DNA from 3 places in the Pseudoalteromonas sp. S3178 genome. Region 2 is predicted to be linked to each of the others. Evidence: predicted binding sites of a transcription regulator. Region 2 holds the regulator's gene; each other region holds the start of a gene.

Region 1 (2,280 bases), on a different contig from region 2:
AATTCGCGAGACGCTTTAATTTCGTCATCACCTAGTGGTGCACCGTGACAATCGTGGCTACCTGATTTATTAGGCGAACCGTAACCAATCACTGTTTTACAACAAATTAGTGATGGTTTGTCGGTAACACTTTTAGCCTCTGCTATTGCAGCACTAACAGCATCGCTGTCGTGGCCATCAACGCCACTTATTACATGCCAACCGTATGCTTTAAAGCGAGCCGGCGTATCATCTGTAAACCAACCTTCTACTTCACCATCGATTGAAATGCCGTTGTCATCCCAAAACGCAACAAGTTTACCTAGGCCTAATGTGCCAGCAAGTGAACCCGCTTCATGAGAAATACCTTCCATTAGGCAACCGTCGCCTAAAAATGCATAGGTAAAGTGATCAACAATATCGTGACCTTCGCGGTTAAACTGTGCAGCAAGTGCTTTTTCAGCAATCGCCATACCTACGGCATTTGTGATCCCTTGCCCTAATGGACCCGTAGTAGTTTCGATTCCTGGTGCATAACCGTATTCAGGGTGACCTGGCGTTTTAGAATGCATTTGACGGAAGTTTTTAATTTCGTCCAGTGGTAAGTCGTAACCAGTTAGGTGCAATAGAGAATAGATAAGCATTGAACCGTGGCCGTTTGAAAGAATAAATCTGTCACGGTCAGCCCACTCTGGATTAGTTGGATTATGTTTTAGATAATCGCGCCATAATACTTCAGCGATATCGGCCATGCCCATAGGGGCTCCAGGGTGACCAGATTTGGCCTTTTGTACTGCGTCCATTGACAAGACGCGAATAGCATTTGCAAGTTCTTTGCGAGATGGCATGAATTCTCCTACCTTTATGTGTATTTGCGCGGGTATTTATGTGTTCATTAATGCTCTTAAATATCTTAAGAGCTGTTATGGCAACCATTCTTACTTATTGTGGGTGCAGTGTGCAATTAAAAACCCCATAAAAATGGGGCATTATGAATATTTTTTAAGACCGAAAAGTTATTACTCATTTTATTTAGACGTCTAGGCGTAAAAACACTATGCAAGCAGTTTTGTTTTAGATAAAATACGCCCCTTAATTTTTTAGCGCTAATACCGACGTTTGTGAAGCGCAATATTTGTGAGCAGAAATACAATGGCAAAACATTTATTTACTTCTGAATCTGTTTCTGAAGGTCATCCGGATAAAATCGCCGATCAAATCTCTGATGCGGTACTTGATGCTATCCTAGAGCAAGACTCTCATGCCCGTGTTGCGTGCGAAACTTACGTAAAAACCGGTATGGTTATGGTTGGTGGTGAAATCACTACTAGCGCATGGGTTGATATTGAAGAAATTACACGTAAAACAGTACGTGAAATTGGCTACACACATTCAGACATGGGTTTCGATGCAGACTCGTGTGCAATTTTAAACACTATTGGTAAACAGTCTCCTGACATTAACCAAGGTGTTGACCGTACTAGCCCAGAAGAACAAGGCGCAGGCGATCAAGGCTTAATGTTTGGTTACGCATGTAACGAAACAGAAGTACTCATGCCAGCTCCAATTACTTACTCACACCGTTTAGTACAGCGCCAAGCGCAAGTACGTAAAAGCGGTGAGCTTAACTGGTTACGCCCAGATGCAAAATCTCAAGTTACATTTGCATACGAAAACGGTAAGCCAGTAGGTATTGATGCTGTAGTACTTTCTACTCAGCACAGCGAAGACATTTCACAAAAAGATTTAGTAGAAGCGGTGATGGAAACTATCATCAAGCCGGTACTTCCTGCAGAGCTTATTACAAGCGCGACTAAATTTTTCATTAACCCAACGGGTCGTTTTGTAATTGGCGGACCTATGGGCGATTGTGGTTTAACAGGTCGTAAAATCATTGTTGATACATACGGTGGTATGGCGCGTCATGGTGGTGGTGCTTTCTCTGGTAAAGATCCATCAAAAGTTGACCGCTCAGCTGCTTACGCTGCACGTTACGTTGCTAAAAACGTAGTGGCTGCTGGCCTTGCCGATAAGTGTGAATTACAAGTATCTTACGCAATCGGTGTTGCAGAGCCTACCTCTATCAGCGTTGAAACATTTGGTACAAGCAAGTTAGAAGAAAGCCGTTTAATCGAGCTTATTCGTGAACACTTTGACCTACGCCCTTACGGCTTAATTCAAATGCTTGATTTAGAGCGCCCTATCTACCTTCCTACAGCGGCTTACGGTCACTTTGGTCGCGACGAATTCCCCTGGGAACGTACAGATAAAGCAGACGCACTTCGCGCAGCTGCTGGCCTT
Region 2 (2,280 bases):
ATTGAAAAAGCATTAATTGAACGCTGTAGTATTCCGGTTTTTCATGATGATCAGCACGGTACTGCTATTGTAACTGCTGCTGGCATGCTAAACGCGCTAGAAGTGCAGGGTAAGTCAATTGAAGATGCGATTATTGTATGTTTAGGTGCAGGCGCTGCTGCCGTGGCGTGTATGGAGCTGCTCATTAAGTGTGGCGCACTTCGCGAGCATATTTATATGTTGGATCGTAAGGGTGTTATTCATACACGTCGTGATGACTTAAACGAATACAAGCAGCTGTTTGCTAACAATACCGATAAGCGTACTTTACAAGATGTAATTGCAGACGCTGACGTATTTGTAGGCGTTTCTGGCCCTAACTTGCTAGCAGCTGAAGATCTAAAGCTAATGGCAGAAAAACCTGTGGTGTTTGCATGTTCAAACCCAGATCCTGAGATCGATCCTGCACTTGCTCATGGTGCACGCAACGACTTAATTATGGCTACGGGGCGCTCTGACTACCCTAACCAAGTTAACAACGTTTTATGTTTTCCGTTTATTTTTCGTGGTGCACTAGATGTACGCGCAAGCGCTATTAACGATGAAATGAAAATTGCTGCGGTAGAAGCTATTCGTAGTATTGCTAAAGAGCCAGTACCAGCAGAAGTATTAAAAGCTGCGGGCGTTGATAAGCTTGAATTTGGTGCACAGTACATTATTCCTAAGCCAATGGATCCGCGCCTACTACCTCGTATAGCTAAAGCTGTAGCTGTAGCTGCGGTAGAATCGGGTGTTGCGCAAATTGACTTACCTGAAAATTACATGGCTTAAAGGTATATGCTAAAACAAAAAAACCTCAGCAATTGCTGAGGTTTTTGATTAAAAAGGTAACGATTTATTCTTCGTTTAAAATAGGCACTTCTAAACCCATTTCTTGCATTATCTTTTTAACTTCTTCAGGTACTTTTTCTGCGTTGTCTTTACGTAAGTCATCGTCATTTGGTAATGGCTGGCCTGTAAATGCATGCAAAAACGCTTCGCATAACAACTCACTGTTTGTTGCATGGCGAAGGTTATTTATTTGACGGCGCGTGCGCTCATCCGTTAAAACTTTTAATACATTTAGCGGGATCGAAACGGTGATCTTTTTAACTTGCTCTGATTTTTTCCCGTGTTCTGCGTATGGGTGAATATACTCACCATTCCATTTAGCCATAAGATGTATCGTTGCCTCAGATTATTAATTTCTCACACGGCGTAAAAAGCGTGTAAATATGCGTGAAATTCTATCGATTTAAAAAAGATAGTCAAATAATAGATACCAATCTATCTTAATAAGCCGGCTGTAATTGTAAATATAGCCCCATTCAAGTTTTATAAGTTAGTTATTTTTAGCCATCTAGAGCTTTAAAAGCTTTGACTTATCAAAATGGATAACTTACTCTTTTGGACGTCTAAACATCCAAATTAATCAGGTGACGAATATGAGCGAAAAAAACAAAGCGACTATTGCAGTACGTAATGGCGTAGATGCAGATAAACACCATGGCGCTGTAGTTCCGCCAATTTATTTATCGACTACGTATTCGTTTGCCGACTTTGATACTAAGCGTCAGTACGATTATGGGCGCAGCGGTAATCCCAATCGCGATATCTTAGCTGAAACATTGGCTGAACTTGAAGGTGGTGCGCGCGGTATTATTACTGCCACAGGCATGGCTGCCGTGCATTTAGCGACTCAGTTATTAAATAATGACGATACACTGGTTATTCCACATGATTGTTATGGTGGAAGCTACCGTTTATTTACGTCTTTGCAAAAACGCGGATTACTAAAGCTTGAAGTTTTAGATTTAACCAAGCAAGAAAACTTAGATAAAATTTTAGCAATAAAACCTAAATTAATATGGATTGAAACACCAAGTAACCCAGTACTGCGCTTAACAGATATTAAAGCAGTGACTGATATAGCTAAGCAGTGCGGGGCACTTGTTGCTGCAGATAACACGTTTTTATCACCTGCGCTGCAAAACCCAATTAAATTTGGTGTAGATATTGTTGTTCACTCGACGACTAAATATATCAATGGTCATTCTGATGTTGTGGGCGGCGCTGTGATAGCTGCAACACAAGAGCTTGGTGATGAGTTAGCTTGGTGGGCAAATAACATTGGTATTACAGGTGCACCATTTGATAGCTATTTAACGCTTCGTGGCTTGCGTACTTTAAATGTACGTTTAAGACAGCATCAAGAAAACGCACTTGCAATTGCCAAGTACCTTGAAAGCTCTGAATTTGTGA
Region 3 (2,280 bases), on a different contig from region 2:
ATTAAATATTACAAAGGTTTAAAGGAATGAACATGAAAACAGTTACAAAGTTAGGGGCATTACTTTTGGGTTTATACTCATTTTCGAGCCAAGCAGACATACTCCACGTAAATGGCTATTACCAAGGAGTAGGGATAGGGTCTACGCAAATTGATGTATACGAGAGTGATAGCATACAGTTTACAACGCTCTACGGCCGATTTGGATATCAGTTTTCGCGATACTTTGCATTAGAAGGGCGTGTAGGATTTGGATTAAATGATGAATCAACCCCTTTAAACGGAATTGTTTATACTCAAAACCCGCAGGACGGTTCGCTTACCTCAGAACCCATTCAGAGCCAAATTGATTCAAGCCTTGATTTGCAAACAAGTATATTTGTAAAAGCTAATTACCCAATTTCATCTCGAGCTGACGTGTTTTTATTTGGTGGCTATGGCAGAAATAAATTAAGTTACAATGAAGGTGAAATAAGAAACCTTGCAGAATCAATAACTGGCTCAGATACAAATTCTACGTTAATCACTGAGCAAAATTATGACGAAGGCGGTGTAACGTATGGTACTGGGATTGACTATAGGTTAACTCAACGCTGGCAAGTTAGCGCTGAATACCAATATTTTGATACAGATGAAGGCGATATTTACGCTCTTAATTTATCTGTAAATTATCGTTTTTAATTGAAATAGCGCTACTGGTTTTAGTAGCGCTACCTTAATACACTTAAACAAAGTACTTCAATATAAATGCATTCCCCCCTCATTTTAGTAATTCTTAGAAAATCATGAATAAATTTCATTTAGACATCTATACATCTAGAGGTTGATATTTTTGGCGTTCTGTTCATAATGAGAGCGTATTAATTCTCGGTTTTTATGAGCAGGAGCTTAGAAGATGCCAATTACAGTTAAAGACGAACTACCGGCTATTGCCCGTTTACGCGAAGAAAACGTGTTTGTAATGCCAAAAAGTCGTGCGAAAACGCAAGAAATACGTCCAATGCGTTTGGCTATTTTAAATTTAATGCCTAATAAAGTAGAAACCGAAGTACAGTTTATTCGTTTGCTTGCAAATTCGCCTTTGCAAGTAAATGTAGAGCTATTGCGCTTAGATACGCACCGCAGCAGTAGCAATTCTGAAGAACATCTAGATACTTTTTACCGTTATTTTTCAGAAGTAAAAGATAATAACTACGATGCCTTATTAGTAACTGGCGCGCCACTAGCACACCTAGAATACGACGATGTAGCCTACTGGGACGAACTAAAAGTTATTATTGATTGGGCAGAGCAGCACGTTACCTCTACGTTGTTTTCGTGCTGGGCGGCGCATGCCGCGCTGTATCATCGTTACAATTTAAAGCGTGATTTGAAAGAAGATAAACTATGTGGCGTGTTTACCCACCAGTGTTATTTTGATCACGGTGCATTAACTCGTGGCTTCGACGACACCTTTTTAGTGCCGCACTCACGTTATGGCCACATTGATATAAATAAAATTAATGCCTGCGACGATATAGTGGTATTGGCAGGCTCTGAAAAAGTAGGCGCCTACTTAATGAAAAATAAGTCGGGCAGCCAAGTGTTTATAACCGGCCACCCAGAATACGATGCCGACACATTAAAAGCAGAGTACGAACGCGATTTACAAAAAAGCCCAGACGCACCAAAACCCGAAAACTATTTCCCAAATAACGATGCAAGTAAAAAGCCGTCAAAAACGTGGCAAAGCCATGCCTTTTTGCTTTTTTCGAACTGGTTAAATTACTACGTGTACCAAACTACACCTTATGATATTAATTTAGTTAGCCAAGATGTGAGGACTAACAACTATGCCGAATAACGTGCCAAACAAAAATAAGCAAAGCGAATTAAGCGCTGCGCTAAAACAGCGTATTTTAATTTTAGATGGTGCAATGGGCACCATGATCCAAACTCACAAGCTCGAAGAAGAAGACTACCGAGGTGAGCGCTTTAAAGACTGGCACGTGCTAATAAAAGGCAATAACGATTTATTAAGCCTTACCAAGCCCGAGTTAATTGCCGATATACACCGCAGCTTTTTAGTCGCCGGTGCAGATATTATTGAAACCAATACTTTTAACTCAACCACCATTTCGATGGAAGATTACGACATGGCAAGTATAAGCCGTGAGGTAAACTTAGAGTCGGCAAAACTCGCACGCTCAATATGTGACGAGTTCACCACTAAAAATCCAGAAAAACCACGCTATGTAGCGGGTGTTTTAGGGCCAACATCTAAAACCTGTTCTATCTCGCC

Evidence for each region. Region 2 encodes MetJ, which represses methionine synthesis genes. Its sites were predicted from a motif close to TAGACGTCTAGACGTCTA; they were not measured.
Region 1: a site for MetJ is predicted at 1,013-1,030, ahead of metK (methionine adenosyltransferase). Genes of this name have one in related genera too.
Region 3: a site for MetJ is predicted at 801-818, ahead of CWC11_RS01095 (homoserine O-succinyltransferase). Genes of this name have one in related genera too.

What each region holds. Positions count from the first base shown of each region.
Region 1 covers NZ_PNCW01000039.1:12,024-14,303, reverse strand. Annotated here, with positions in the region: gene tkt (transketolase) at 1-827, opposite strand, end outside; gene metK (methionine adenosyltransferase) at 1,132-2,280, shown strand, end outside.
Region 2 covers NZ_PNCW01000030.1:123,624-125,903, reverse strand. Annotated here, with positions in the region: gene CWC11_RS09945 (malic enzyme-like NAD(P)-binding protein) at 1-810, shown strand, start outside; gene metJ (met regulon transcriptional regulator MetJ) at 875-1,195, opposite strand; gene metB (cystathionine gamma-synthase) at 1,464-2,280, shown strand, end outside.
Region 3 covers NZ_PNCW01000005.1:20,717-22,996, forward strand. Annotated here, with positions in the region: gene CWC11_RS01090 (porin family protein) at 33-680, shown strand; gene CWC11_RS01095 (homoserine O-succinyltransferase) at 895-1,842, shown strand; gene CWC11_RS01100 (homocysteine S-methyltransferase family protein) at 1,832-2,280, shown strand, end outside.